2 linked regions of the Archangium violaceum genome follow. Each later gene encodes a partner of the first gene's protein in a complex. Links are inferred from orthologs where the notes say so. Each region holds a gene or a part of one and is shown on either strand. Other genes may lie near its edges.

Evidence for each region. Proteins that work in one complex are often made in the same cells at the same time.
Region 2: the proteins of smc (region 1) and JQX13_RS42000 are in contact, whole or in part, in a crystal structure (PDB 3ZGX), measured with the Bacillus subtilis proteins. The link is inferred for Archangium violaceum from one-to-one orthologs.

What each region holds. Positions count from the first base shown.
Region 1 is NZ_CP069338.1:7,857,814-7,866,249, forward strand. What follows is about bases 507-4,685. They hold smc (chromosome segregation protein SMC), read left to right. Parts: upstream 507-882; coding sequence 883-4,485; downstream 4,486-4,685. Other genes in these bases: JQX13_RS33735 (hypothetical protein), read right to left, coding at 4,587-4,685. In the rest of the region: JQX13_RS33725 (acyltransferase family protein), read left to right, coding at 1-465; more of JQX13_RS33735, read right to left, coding at 4,686-5,777; JQX13_RS33740 (sigma 54-interacting transcriptional regulator), read right to left, coding at 5,815-7,203; JQX13_RS55615 (hypothetical protein), read right to left, coding at 7,322-7,444; JQX13_RS33745 (hypothetical protein), read right to left, coding at 7,654-8,061; grxC (glutaredoxin 3), read right to left, coding at 8,169-8,423. UniProt on the Bacillus subtilis protein: Required for chromosome condensation and partitioning.
Region 2 is NZ_CP069338.1:9,938,019-9,940,956, reverse strand. What follows is about bases 1-2,918. They hold JQX13_RS42000 (segregation and condensation protein A), read left to right. Parts: upstream 1-985; coding sequence 986-1,852; downstream 1,853-2,918. Other genes in these bases: JQX13_RS41990 (pseudouridine synthase), read left to right, coding at 2,848-2,918; scpB (SMC-Scp complex subunit ScpB), read left to right, coding at 1,839-2,816; trpS (tryptophan--tRNA ligase), read left to right, coding at 1-967. Outside these bases: more of JQX13_RS41990, read left to right, coding at 2,919-2,938. UniProt on the Bacillus subtilis protein: Participates in chromosomal partition during cell division. May act via the formation of a condensin-like complex containing Smc and ScpB that pull DNA away from mid-cell into both cell halves.

The DNA.
Region 1 (8,436 bases):
CGGTCCCACGTGACGCACGTCATCTACCTGCCTCCCCACGTGTTCGTCTTCCTGGCGGGCGCACTGACGTGGTGGACGCTCGAGGGCCGACTGCCTCGCGCCGTCTGGTTCACCTTCGTGATCGGCCTGTGGGCCCTGTTCGCGTGGAAGCTCGACAGCCGCGTGTTCGTGACGGCCGCCACGAGCTCGCTCCTCTACGTGGCCGGACGGAGCCATCGGCTCTACTCCTGGCTCGCGGCACGGCCCTTCCAGTACCTGGGCCGCACCTCGTACAGCCTCTACCTCGTGCACGTGCCCCTGTGCCTGCTCCTGCTGTCCGTGAAGGTGCGCGTCGCTCCGCCCTCGGACCTGGCCGCCCTGGCGTTCCTCGGGGCCGTCTACGCCACGAGCATCGTCGCCGCCCACGTGCTGTACACCTGGGTGGAGGCGCCCTGTCTCGAGTGGACGAAGCGCCTCAAGCGCTGATCCCCACCGCGCGTTCCCCATCGACGGCTCCGAGTCTCCCTCCCCGGAGGTGAGCCGGAGCCCCTCGTCCCGTCAGACGTGTGACCCCAGGCCGCCCGCCTGCCCGGCGGCCGTGTCAGACCCTTCTGCTATGCCCGGGTTGCTCCAACGTGGGGCGAGAGGGCGGGCAGGGGCCTGAGCGGAGGTCGCCTCCGGAAAAAATCGAGGAGAGGTAGGGTCCATGTCCTCCCGGACGACCCCCCGGTCGTCAGGCCGGTGGGCGCCATGCTTGCCTGCTCGCATATCGTCACGCATGGCAGGGTCATGCTTGATCGGCTGAGATCCTGCGTGCTACTCGTCTGAACGCTCCGAGGCCGATTTTTCGGCCTCTGGCGCGATTCCTCCCTTGCCTGGACACCTTTCGGGAGCCCGTTTCACATGCGAATCAAGCGGCTGGACATCACCGGCTTCAAGTCGTTCATGGAGCGCAGCGTCTTCACGTTCGATGACGGAGTGACGGGCATCGTCGGCCCCAACGGCTGCGGCAAGTCGAACGTGGTGGACTCCATCCGCTGGGTGATGGGCGAGCAGAGCGCCAAGAACCTGCGCGGCCGCGGCATGGAGGACGTCATCTTCAACGGCTCGGAGTCCAAGCCGCCCCTGTCCATGGCCGAGGTGTCGCTCACCTTCCACGTGGACGAGACGGACACGCTCCCGGCCCACCTCTCCGGTCTCACCGAGGTGACGGTGACGCGCCGCCTCTTCCGCAGCGGCGACTCCGAGTACCTCATCAACAAGACGACGTGCCGCCTGCTGGACATCACCGAGCTCTTCCTCGGCACCGGCGTGGGCACCAAGGCCTACTCCATCATCGAGCAGGGCCGCGTGGGTCTCATCGTCTCCAGCAAGCCCGAGGACCGGCGCCACCTGATCGAGGAGGCCGCGGGCGTCACCAAGTACAAGTCGCGCCGCAAGGCCGCCGAGCGCAAGCTGGAGGCCACCCAGGCCAACCTCCTGCGCGTCACGGACATCACCTCCGAGCTGGAGCGCCGGCTCGAGAGCCTCTCGCGCCAGGCGAAGAAGGCGGAGAAGTACAAGAAGCTCAAGACGCGGATGCGGGAGATCGAGCTGCACTCGGCCTCGCACCGCTTCCTGGCCCTGCACGCCGAGGCCAAGGTGCTCCAGGAGAAGCTGGGCAGCGTGGGCGCCGAGGAGCGCGAGGGCCTGGAGAAGATGCGCGAGCTGGAGCTCGTCATCACCAACCGCCGCACCTCGCTGGAGGCCGAGACCGAGGCCCTGCAGAAGCTCTCCGCCGACGTGCACACGCTGGAGAGCGCCCTGCAGCGCGCGGACCAGGACCTGGCCTACTGGCGCAAGGACCTGGAGGAGACGACCGCCCGCGTCGCCCAGTCCGAGACCGAGCTCAACGCGCTCAAGGCCCGTCAGGCCGAGGTGGCCGAGACCATGGCCTCGCGCGAGGCGGAGCTCAGCTCCATCGCCGGCTCGTGGAAGGAGGACGAGGTCGCGATGAAGGTGGCGCAGGAGGAGCTGCGCCGGGTGAGCCAGCTGCAGACGGAGATCTCCCTGCGGCTGGAGCAGGAGCGCGCGGCGCTCGTCACCGTGGCCAGCCGGCTGGCCAACCACGAGAGCAACCTCGTCAACCTGGCCCGCCAGAAGACGGACCTGGAGGCCCGGCGTGCCCGCAACCGCGCCGAGGCGGACGCCCTGCGCGAGCAGGAGAAGCAGCTTGAGGATGTGCGCCAGCAGGTGGCCCGCCGGGTGGAGGACAGCCGCCACCTGTCGTTGGAGCTCGCCGAGCGCAAGGGCCACGAGGAGGAGGCCCTGATGCGCACGCGTCAGGCCTTCATGGAGAACGAGGTCCAGGTCATCGGCCTGCGCGAGGAGTTGAGCGACAAGCGCAGCCGGCTCGCCTCGCTGGAGGCGCTGCAGAAGGACTACGAGGGCTTCGACAAGGGCGTGCGCGCGGTGATGGTGCGCGCCGGCGAGGAGGCCCGCGCGCAGGGCATCTTCGGCCTGGTGGCCGACGTCATCTCCACCACGCCGCGCTTCGAGCGCGCGGTGGAGGCCGTGCTGGGCGAGCGGTTGCAGCACGTCGTCGTCGAGAGCCGCGACAAGGGCGTGGAGCTGGTGGAGTACCTCAAGGAGGCCGCGGAAGGCCGGGGCAGCTTCCTGCCCGTGCCCCCGCCCGAGCGCGTGCCCTCCGTGGTGCAGCCGGACATGTCCCGCGCCGGGGTGCTGGCGCTCGCCCTCGACGAGATGACGTGCGAGGAGTCGCTCCAGCCGGTGGTGAAGCTGCTGCTCGGGGACGTGGTCATCGTGGAGGACATCGCCTCCGCCAAGGCGTACGCGGAGGCCGAGGGCGGCAACTGCTGCACGCTCGTCACCCTGGACGGTGAGGTGTTCCGCCCGGATGGCACCATCATCGGCGGCGAGCGCGAGGGCGCCGCGGTGGGCGCCCTGCAGAAGAAACGGGAGATCGCCGAGCTGGCCGCCGAGGTGACCCGGGTCGAGGAGCGCTACAACGAGATCCTCACCCGGCACTACACCCTGCAGAAGCAGATGGGGGACTCGGAGGACGTCCTCAAGGGGCTGGCGAAGAACCAGCACGCCGAGGAGCTGAGCCTCGCCAGCCAGGAGAAGGACCTGCACAAGGCGAGCGAGGATCTGGCGCGGGTGCGCGACCGTCTCCGGGCGCTGGATGCCGAGGAGGAGCAGCTCACGCAGATGTACGACGGGCTGGCGCACGAGGAGGAGAACAGCCGGGGCGAGGTGACGCACGGACAGGCGGACCGCGAGGGCCGCGAGGAGCGCGTGAAGCAGCTGGTGGGCGAGCTGGAGTCGCTCCGGCAGCGGGCCGAGACGGCCACGAGCAACCTCACCAGCCTGAAGGTGAAGGTGGCCGCCGGTGGCGAGCGCGGCGAGTCGGCGCGCAAGGAGCTGGAGAGCCTGCTGGCCCAGAAGGAGGAGATGGCCGGCCGGGTGCGCAAGCTGGAGTCCACGGTGCGCGAGGGCTCGGCGCGGGTGGTGGAGTTCCAGCGCCGCATCACCGAGACGGAGGCGGAGCGCGCCAGGAAGGCCGAGGAGCTGCGTGTGGCCTCCGAGGGACTCGAGGCGCGGCGCACGGCCCATGCCGCGGCCTCGGGTGAGGTTCGCGAGCAGGACAACGTGCTGCGCGAGCTGCGCACGAAGCTGGATGGCCTCACCCAGGGCCTGTCGCAGATCACCTTGCGCGAGCGGGAGATCGCCCTGGAGCTGGAGCACCTGGTGGCGGGCATCCGCGAGCGGCACGGGATGGAGCTGCAGGAGGAGGTGCACCGCTACCACATGCTGCCGTCGCTGAGCGAGGAGGCGGAGCAGGAGCTGAAGGAGCTGCGCGCGCAGGTGGAGAAGATGGGGGAGATCAACCTCACCGCCATCGACGAGCACACGGAGCTGTCGCAGCGCTCGGAGTTCCTGCTGACGCAGAAGAAGGACCTGGCCGAGTCGATGGAGAAGCTGCAGGAGGCCATCCGCCGCATCGACGCGTCGAGCCGGGAGCGCTTCAAGCAGACGTTCGAGATCGTCAACGAGAAGTTCCAGGCCATCTTCCCGCGGCTGTTCGGCGGCGGCCGGGCGAGCCTGGTGCTGACGAACGAGGGGCAGGGTGGAGAGCCCGGCGTGGAGATCGTCGCGCAGCCGCCCGGCAAGAAGCTGCAGAGCATGAACCTGCTGTCGGGTGGTGAGAAGGCGCTCACGGCCGTGGCGCTCATCTTCGCCATCTTCCTCATCAAGCCGACGCCCTTCTGCCTCCTGGACGAGGTCGACGCGCCGCTGGATGAGGGCAACGTGGGCCGCTACAACGACATGGTGAAGGAGATGAGCAAGCAGTCGCAGTTCATCCTCATCACCCACAACAAGCGCACCATGGAGGTGGCGGACACGCTGTACGGCGTGACGATGGAGGAGCCGGGTATCTCCAAGCTGGTGAGCGTGAAGCTGCGCGAGGCCAAGGCCGCCAACGACAACATCACCGCAGCGTAATCACTCTCCCCGCGGAGCCCGCAAAGAAGAAGGCGCGGAACCTGATTCCAGGTCCCGCGCCTTCTTCGTTTCAGGCCCGGGTGCTCAGGCCGGAGCGCGGACTACTTGCGCTCCTTGGGGCAGGCACCCTGGTCGGCGGCGAGGCGCTTCTGGGCGTTGTTCAGGTCCTGCTCGGTGTTGCCGATGACCACCTGGGTCTTCGTCTCGACCTCGGCCCAGGCCGGATCCTTGGCCTTGAGCTCCTGGGCGAGGGCCAGGGTGGCCTGGTCGACCTTGAGCTGGGAGTCGATGGCGTTGACCCAGCCTTGCGCGGAGTCGACGAGCGCCTTGCATTTGGCCTTCAGCTCGTCGACCAGCTTCCAGTCCTTGGTCTTCTGGTACCTGGTGACGATGGCGTCATAGGCCTCGGCGGCGTTGGCGCGGGCGCCGAAGGCGACGGCGGCATCGGCGGAGCGCTGGTTGCGCTCCAACTCGAGCTGGAAGAAGCGCAGCTCGGGCGGCAGGTCCGCGGCGGGCGTGGTGGCCCGCGAGTTGAAATGGACGAAGCGGTAGGGGAACTTCAGCTGGTCCACATCCAGCTGCGCCGGCACGGCCATCATCTTGGCCTGGAGGCAGGCGGCGAGCTGGTCACCCTCGGGGGTTCCCGTCGGGTCGAACGTGATGTTGGTGGCGGTCGCCGAGCCCTTCGCCAGCTCCACGTTGGCCTTGAGGATGGGCGCGGTCTTCTCGCCGAAGCCCGCGTAGCACTCGCACCAGGAGGACTGGGCGAGCCGCACGTTGCCCGAGAAGTCAGAGCCCGGGTTGATGCCGAACTTGACGCTGGGGCTGTTGGTCGCCTCGTGGATGAAGGAGCTCTCGGACTCCACCGGCTGCGCGCCCTTGGGCAGGGCGGTGATGGGCACGCGCGCGTTCACCACGTTCTGCACGCACGTGGTGCCCTCGGGGGTGAGGTTCTCTCCGGAGACGGCGTGGGTGCCGCCCTGGTCGTTCACGGTGGTCTTCACGATCACGCGGGTGGTGTCGGCTTCACCGCGGGACTTCGGGTCCACCAGGCACTCCATCACCTCGGGACGGATGGAGAGCATCGCGCCCACGAGGACGCCCTGGTTGACGGGTTGGGGCAGGGCGAGCGGCTTGGACTGGCACACCGCCAGATCGAACGGCGGCTGGTTGGTGATGCGCATCCGCTCCTCCTTGGTGGTCGGGCCCTGCGGCTTCTTCTGGGCCTGATCCTGGGTGGCGCAGCCACCCGCGGCGAGGAGGACGGAGGCAATGGCGAGACGGCGCATCATGCTTGGGAGCTCCCTTGGGGTTGGGACAGCGGGGGCCTCATTTATCAAGACCCTCGGCGTTCTTGAGATCCTTCAACCGCAGACCGTTCTTCTTGAGCAGACGGTAGAGGCTTTGCATGGACAGGCCGGTGTGCTGCTCGGCCGTCTTCATGTCGAAGTTGGACACGCGCATGACCTCGGCGAAGTAGAGGCGCTCGAAGTCGGCCACCACCCGATCCTTGGCCTCGTGGTAGGGCATGCCCGTCACCAACGCGGCCACGCTGGTGGTGGGCTGCTGGCCCTCCATCTTGCGCTGGGGCTGGGCCATGAAGTCCAGCCAGCTGACGTTGCCCGTCTCCTGCATGAGGGCGCCGCGCTCCAGCACGTTGCGCAGCTCGCGCACGTTGCCGGGCCAGTCGTAGCCCTCGAAGAGGGCGAGCGTCTGGGGGGTGAGCTCGAAGGAGGACTTGATGCCGCGCAGCAGGGACTGCGCCAGCACGGGGATGTCCTCGCGCCGGGTGCGCAGCGGGGGCAGGCGCACGCGCGCCACCGCCAGCCGGTAGTAGAGGTCCGCCCGGAAGCGGCCCTGGCGCACGTCCTCCTCGAGGTTGCGGTGCGTGGAGGCGATGACGCGCACGTCCACCGGCACCGGCGCTCCGTCCAGAGAAGGCACCTCGCGCGACTCCAGCACGCGCAGCAGCTTGGGCTGCAGCGACAGGGGCAGCTCGCCCACCTCGTCCAGGAAGAGGGTTCCGCCCTGGGCCGCCTCGAAGACGCCCTTGGCGCCCTTCTCCTCCTCCTCGCTGTTGGAGCGCAGGCCGCCGAACAGCTCTCGCTCGGCCTTCTCCTCGGTGATGAGGTTGCAGTCCACCACCTTGAAGGGGCCGTGCCGCCGCATTGAGTGCTGGTGCACGGCGCGCGCCGCCAGCTCCTTGCCGGTGCCCGTCTCGCCCTCGACGAGCAGGTTCATGTCCTCGCGGGCGATGCTGCGCAGCTGCGCGAAGACGACGCGCATCTTCTCCGAGGTGCCCACCAGCCCCCCGAAGGCGTCCGCTCCGCCCGTGACCTCCACCTCCGTGGCGCGCGACTCCTGCTTGATGGCCAGCTTCGTCTTGCCCAGCTGCACCTTGTCGCCCGGTTGCAGCAGCACCTGCATGACCTGGTGGCCATCCAGGAAGGTGCCGTTGCGGCTGCCCAGGTCGCGCAGGATGATGCCCTGTGCCGTGCGCTCCAGCTCCAGGTGCCGCCGGCTCACCGTCTGGTCGCTGAGCACCAGATCGCTGGCCGGGTCCGAGCCCACGCGCAGCAGCGCATCCTGCGTGGTGACCTTCTTGCCCTTGTCCGGGCCAGCCACCACATCCACCGTCCACTCACGCACTTGAATCCGTGTCGAGCGGGCGTCGCCCGTCTTCGCGGTGAGCGTGACCTCCGGCCTGTCCTCGATCATTGGCGTAGACCCTCCACCCGGGCGGCGGAGGGGTAGCTCCGCCTGCGACGCGGGAGTTTCCTGTTTATGGGTCTTGGTGGGGCTTGGGCAAGCTTTAGTGCTCCCCGGGTGAGGGTATTCAAGAGAGCAGACGCTCGGTGAAGTCCCCCTCATGCCAGAGGACGCGGAGCCGATTCGGGGTGGGGGAGAAGCGCACGCGGGCGAGCGCCTGACGCAGAGCGGGGCCACCCTCCAGTCTCACGACGAGTTCATCGGTGGAGGGTTTCTCCCTGTGTGGGGCCGCTCGCACATGCAGTCTGGCCGACATCCTGGCGAGCCGCGTCAGCACGTTGGGTACAAAAGGCCGGCGGCGCACGCGCGGGCCGGTCCGGCACGTTTCACGGACCGCGAGTGAAGACAATCGTCCCCCCGGAATCCAGCTCCGGGCGTGCGCCAGCCGTCCGGTGGTCGCTAGTACCTGGCCGGCGAGTCGCTGGCCGGGAAGGACTCCTTGGACTCCTCGTCCACGATGTCATCCTCACCCCGGCCCCCGGAGCTCACCTGGGCATTGGTCTGCCCGCCGGAGATCCGGCCCGAGGCACCGCCCTTCTTGCCCACGGCCTTCTGCTCACTTCCGGCCTGGACGCCCTCGGTCCGGATCAGCCGCGCGCCGAGCAGGTTCTTCGCGCGCTCGGCCAGATCGCGCTGGGCCTCCTGGTAGTCACGGAAGAAGTCCACCAGCTCCTGGTCACCGCTCTGCTCGGCGTCCTGGATGTACTGGCCCACCTCCGAGGCCCCCTGGAGACAGTGATAGAGCACGCTGATGACGTCGTAGTTCTCGTCCTTCGTGCCCGTGACCTGTTCCCCTGCCTCTGCCATCGTCCACCTCCGTGCGTGAGGGTTTGCTCCAGGCAACCTGCTCACGGCGAAGGAGGGGTGCCCATGGGGCTCGGCGGGCCGCCTGCCCCAGGGAACGCCAGGGGGGCTCAGGCCAGCAGCGGATCGAGCCGGCCCTCGCTCTCCAGGCGGGCCAGGTCGCTGTAGCCACCCACGTGGGTGTCGCCGATCCAGATCTGCGGGACGGTCCGCTGGCCGCCGCTCATCTCCACCAGCTTCGAACGCATCTCGTCGTCGCCGGTGACGTCCAGCTCCTCGTACTTCACGCCCTTGCGCGTCAGCAGATCCTTCGCCCGGACGCAGTAACCGCAGTAGGTGGTGGTGTAGATTTTGACGGGCTTCACGCGTGTCCTCCCT
Region 2 (2,938 bases), 2.1 Mb from region 1 along the record:
CAACTACTACGGAGCCCTCCGGCAGTTCGTCCAACTGCAGGATGAGGGCGAGGCGTATTTCTTCATCGCCAACCTGCACGCGCTCACCACCGTGCGAGATCCCAGGCTCGCCGAGGAGCTCACGCGAGAGGCCGCCATCGCCTACCTCTCGCTCGGGTTGGATCCCAAGAAGGCCATCCTCTTCCGGCAGAGCGACGTGAAGGAGGTGCTGGAGCTCAACTGGATCCTCGGCACCGTCGTGCCGCACGCCCACCTCGAGCGCGCCCACAGCTACAAGGACAAGGTGGCCAAGGGCATCAGCCCGGACTTCGGCCTCTTCGCCTACCCGGTGCTCATGGCCGCCGACATCCTGCTCTACAGCGCGGATGCCGTGCCGGTGGGCAGGGATCAGATCCAGCACATCGAGTTCGCCCGTGACTGGGCGGTGAAGTTCAACGTGACCTACGTGCCCGGGTACGATCCCCAGGATCCCGAGGGCAAGGAGAAGGGGCACAGCCCCGGCATCCTCAAGCTCCCGGCGGCACGCATCCAGGAGAGCACCGCGGTGGTGCCCGGTATCGACGGACAGAAGATGTCCAAGTCGTACGGCAACACCATCGAGCTCTTCGGGGACGAAAAGGAGATCAAGAAGCGGATCATGAGCATCAAGACGGACTCCACGCCCGTCGAGGCTCCCAAGCCCACCGAGAACGCGCCCCTCTACGATCTGCTCAAGGTGATGCTGCCCGAGTCCCGCTTCCAAGAGGTGGATGCCTCGTGGCGAGCGGGCGGCAAGGGCTACGGCGAGTACAAGAAGCTGCTCGTCGAGGCCTTCCATGACGCCTTTGGTCCGGCGCGCAAGCGCCGCCAGGAGCTGATCAACGATCCGGCCGAGCTCGAGCGCATCCTCCAGGATGGCGCCGAGCGCGCCCGTGCCGAGGCCTCCCGCCTGATGCAGCGGGTACGCCGCGCCGTCGGCATCCCCTGACCCCGTGAAGGAAGTTCGGTGACCGCAGGTCGTCGCAGCACCCCTCCCACCGAGGAGACCCTCGAGGCGGACGTCCCCACCAGTGTGGGTGACGCCTTCCGGGTCGCCTTGCCCAATTTCGAGGGGCCGCTCGACCTGCTGCTTCACCTCATCAAGGAACACCGGCTCGACATCTTCGACATCCCGCTCGCGCTCATCACCGAGAAGTACCTGGAGCACCTCGAGCGGATGCGGGAGATCAACCTCGACATCGCCGGCGAGTTCCTGGTGATGGCCGCCACGCTGGCGCACCTCAAGAGCCGCATGCTGCTGCCGCGCCAGGACACCGCGGAGCAGCCGGTGGACGCGGTGGCGGAGCTCCAGCAGGAGGAGGCGGAGGATCCCCGCGCCGAGCTGGTGCGCCGGCTGCTCGAGTACCAGAAGTACAAGGCCGCCGCCGAGCAGCTGGCCATGCAGGACATCCTCGAGCGCGACGTCTTCCCGCGCCGGGTGCCCGTGGAGGCCGTGCCCATCCCCGAGGAGGAGGTGGGCCTGCAGGAGTTCTCCGTCCTCAAGCTCATCGAGGCGCTCGACCGGGTATTGGAGCGCCTGACTCCCAAGTTGCAGCACGAGGTGGTGCGCGAGCAGGTGAGCATCACCGAGGCCATCCGCCGGATCGCCGAGCGCTTGAAGGGCCAGGAGTCCTGCTCGTTCGAGAGCCTCTTCGATGAGCAACGGACGCGGCAGGAGGTGGTGATTACCTTCCTGGCCATCCTGGAGATGGTGAAGAGGCGTCTGCTCAAGGTCCGCCAGGAGGCCCCCCTGGCGGACATCATCCTCACGCCCAACGGAGACGCCCTGGAGCGGCTGCTCCCATCGGAGGTGGACGAGAGTGACTACCGGTAACAACGGCCCCGAGGACACCGGCCCGAAGACGCCGCGCGGCTCCGGCGGCCCCAGCCCCTTCACCGAGGAGGAGATCGCCGCCGTCACCGGTCCCGGCGACGAGGACGAGCTGGAGGACTCCGACGTCGCCACCATCGAGGCCGACGAGGTCCCGGACCTCCAGACGTCCTTCGAGAAGCTCGTCCAGAAGAGCCGCAACCTCTCCCCGGAGCGCATCCGCACCATCGTGGAGAGCGTGCTCTTCGTGGCGGACAAGCCCCTGGACCTGGACCAGCTCTTCGAGGCCACGGGCATCGATCGCGAGAAGATCCAGGAGGCGCTCAATCAGATCTCCGGCGTGCACAGGGATGGCATCAGCGGCATGGTCCTGTACGAGGTGGCCGGCGGGTGGCAGTTCCGCACGGATCCGCACTCGGCGGAGTACGTGCGGCGCTACCTGCGCGTGAAGCCCCAGCGCCTCACCCGCGCCGCCGTGGAGACCCTGGCCATCATCGCCTACCGGCAGCCCGTTACCCGTCCCGAGGTCGAGGACATCCGCGGCGTGGACTGCGGCGCCGTCATCAAGGCGCTGTTGGATCGCAAGTTGATCAAGATCCTGGGCAAGAAGGAGGAGGTGGGCCGGCCCATGCTGTACGGGACGACCCGTGAGTTCCTCGAGTTCTTCGCCCTGAAGGATCTGTCCGCCCTGCCCACGCTGCGCGAGTTCCACGAGCTGACGCAGGAGCACCAGGAGATCGTCGAGAAGGAGCGGCCCGCCGTTCCGGGTGCCAGTGGCACCGTGGAGACGTTGGCGGACCCGGAGTTCCAGAAGCGGATGGAGAAGAGCGTGGCGGCCTCCGAGGCGGCGCTCGAGGAGCTGGAGCAGGCCATGGACGCCGCGGAGCAGACACAGAAGGCGGCCAGCAGCATCCTGAACCCGACCCCGCCGCCCTCCGAGGGCGACAAGGGGTCCGAACCCGCTTGACGGGTGGGCGAAGAAGTGGAAGGTGGCGGAAATGGCGGCTGAACGTTTACAGAAATACCTCGCGCGCGCGGGCGTGGCCTCGCGCAGGCACGCGGAAGAGCTCATCACCGAAGGTCGTGTCA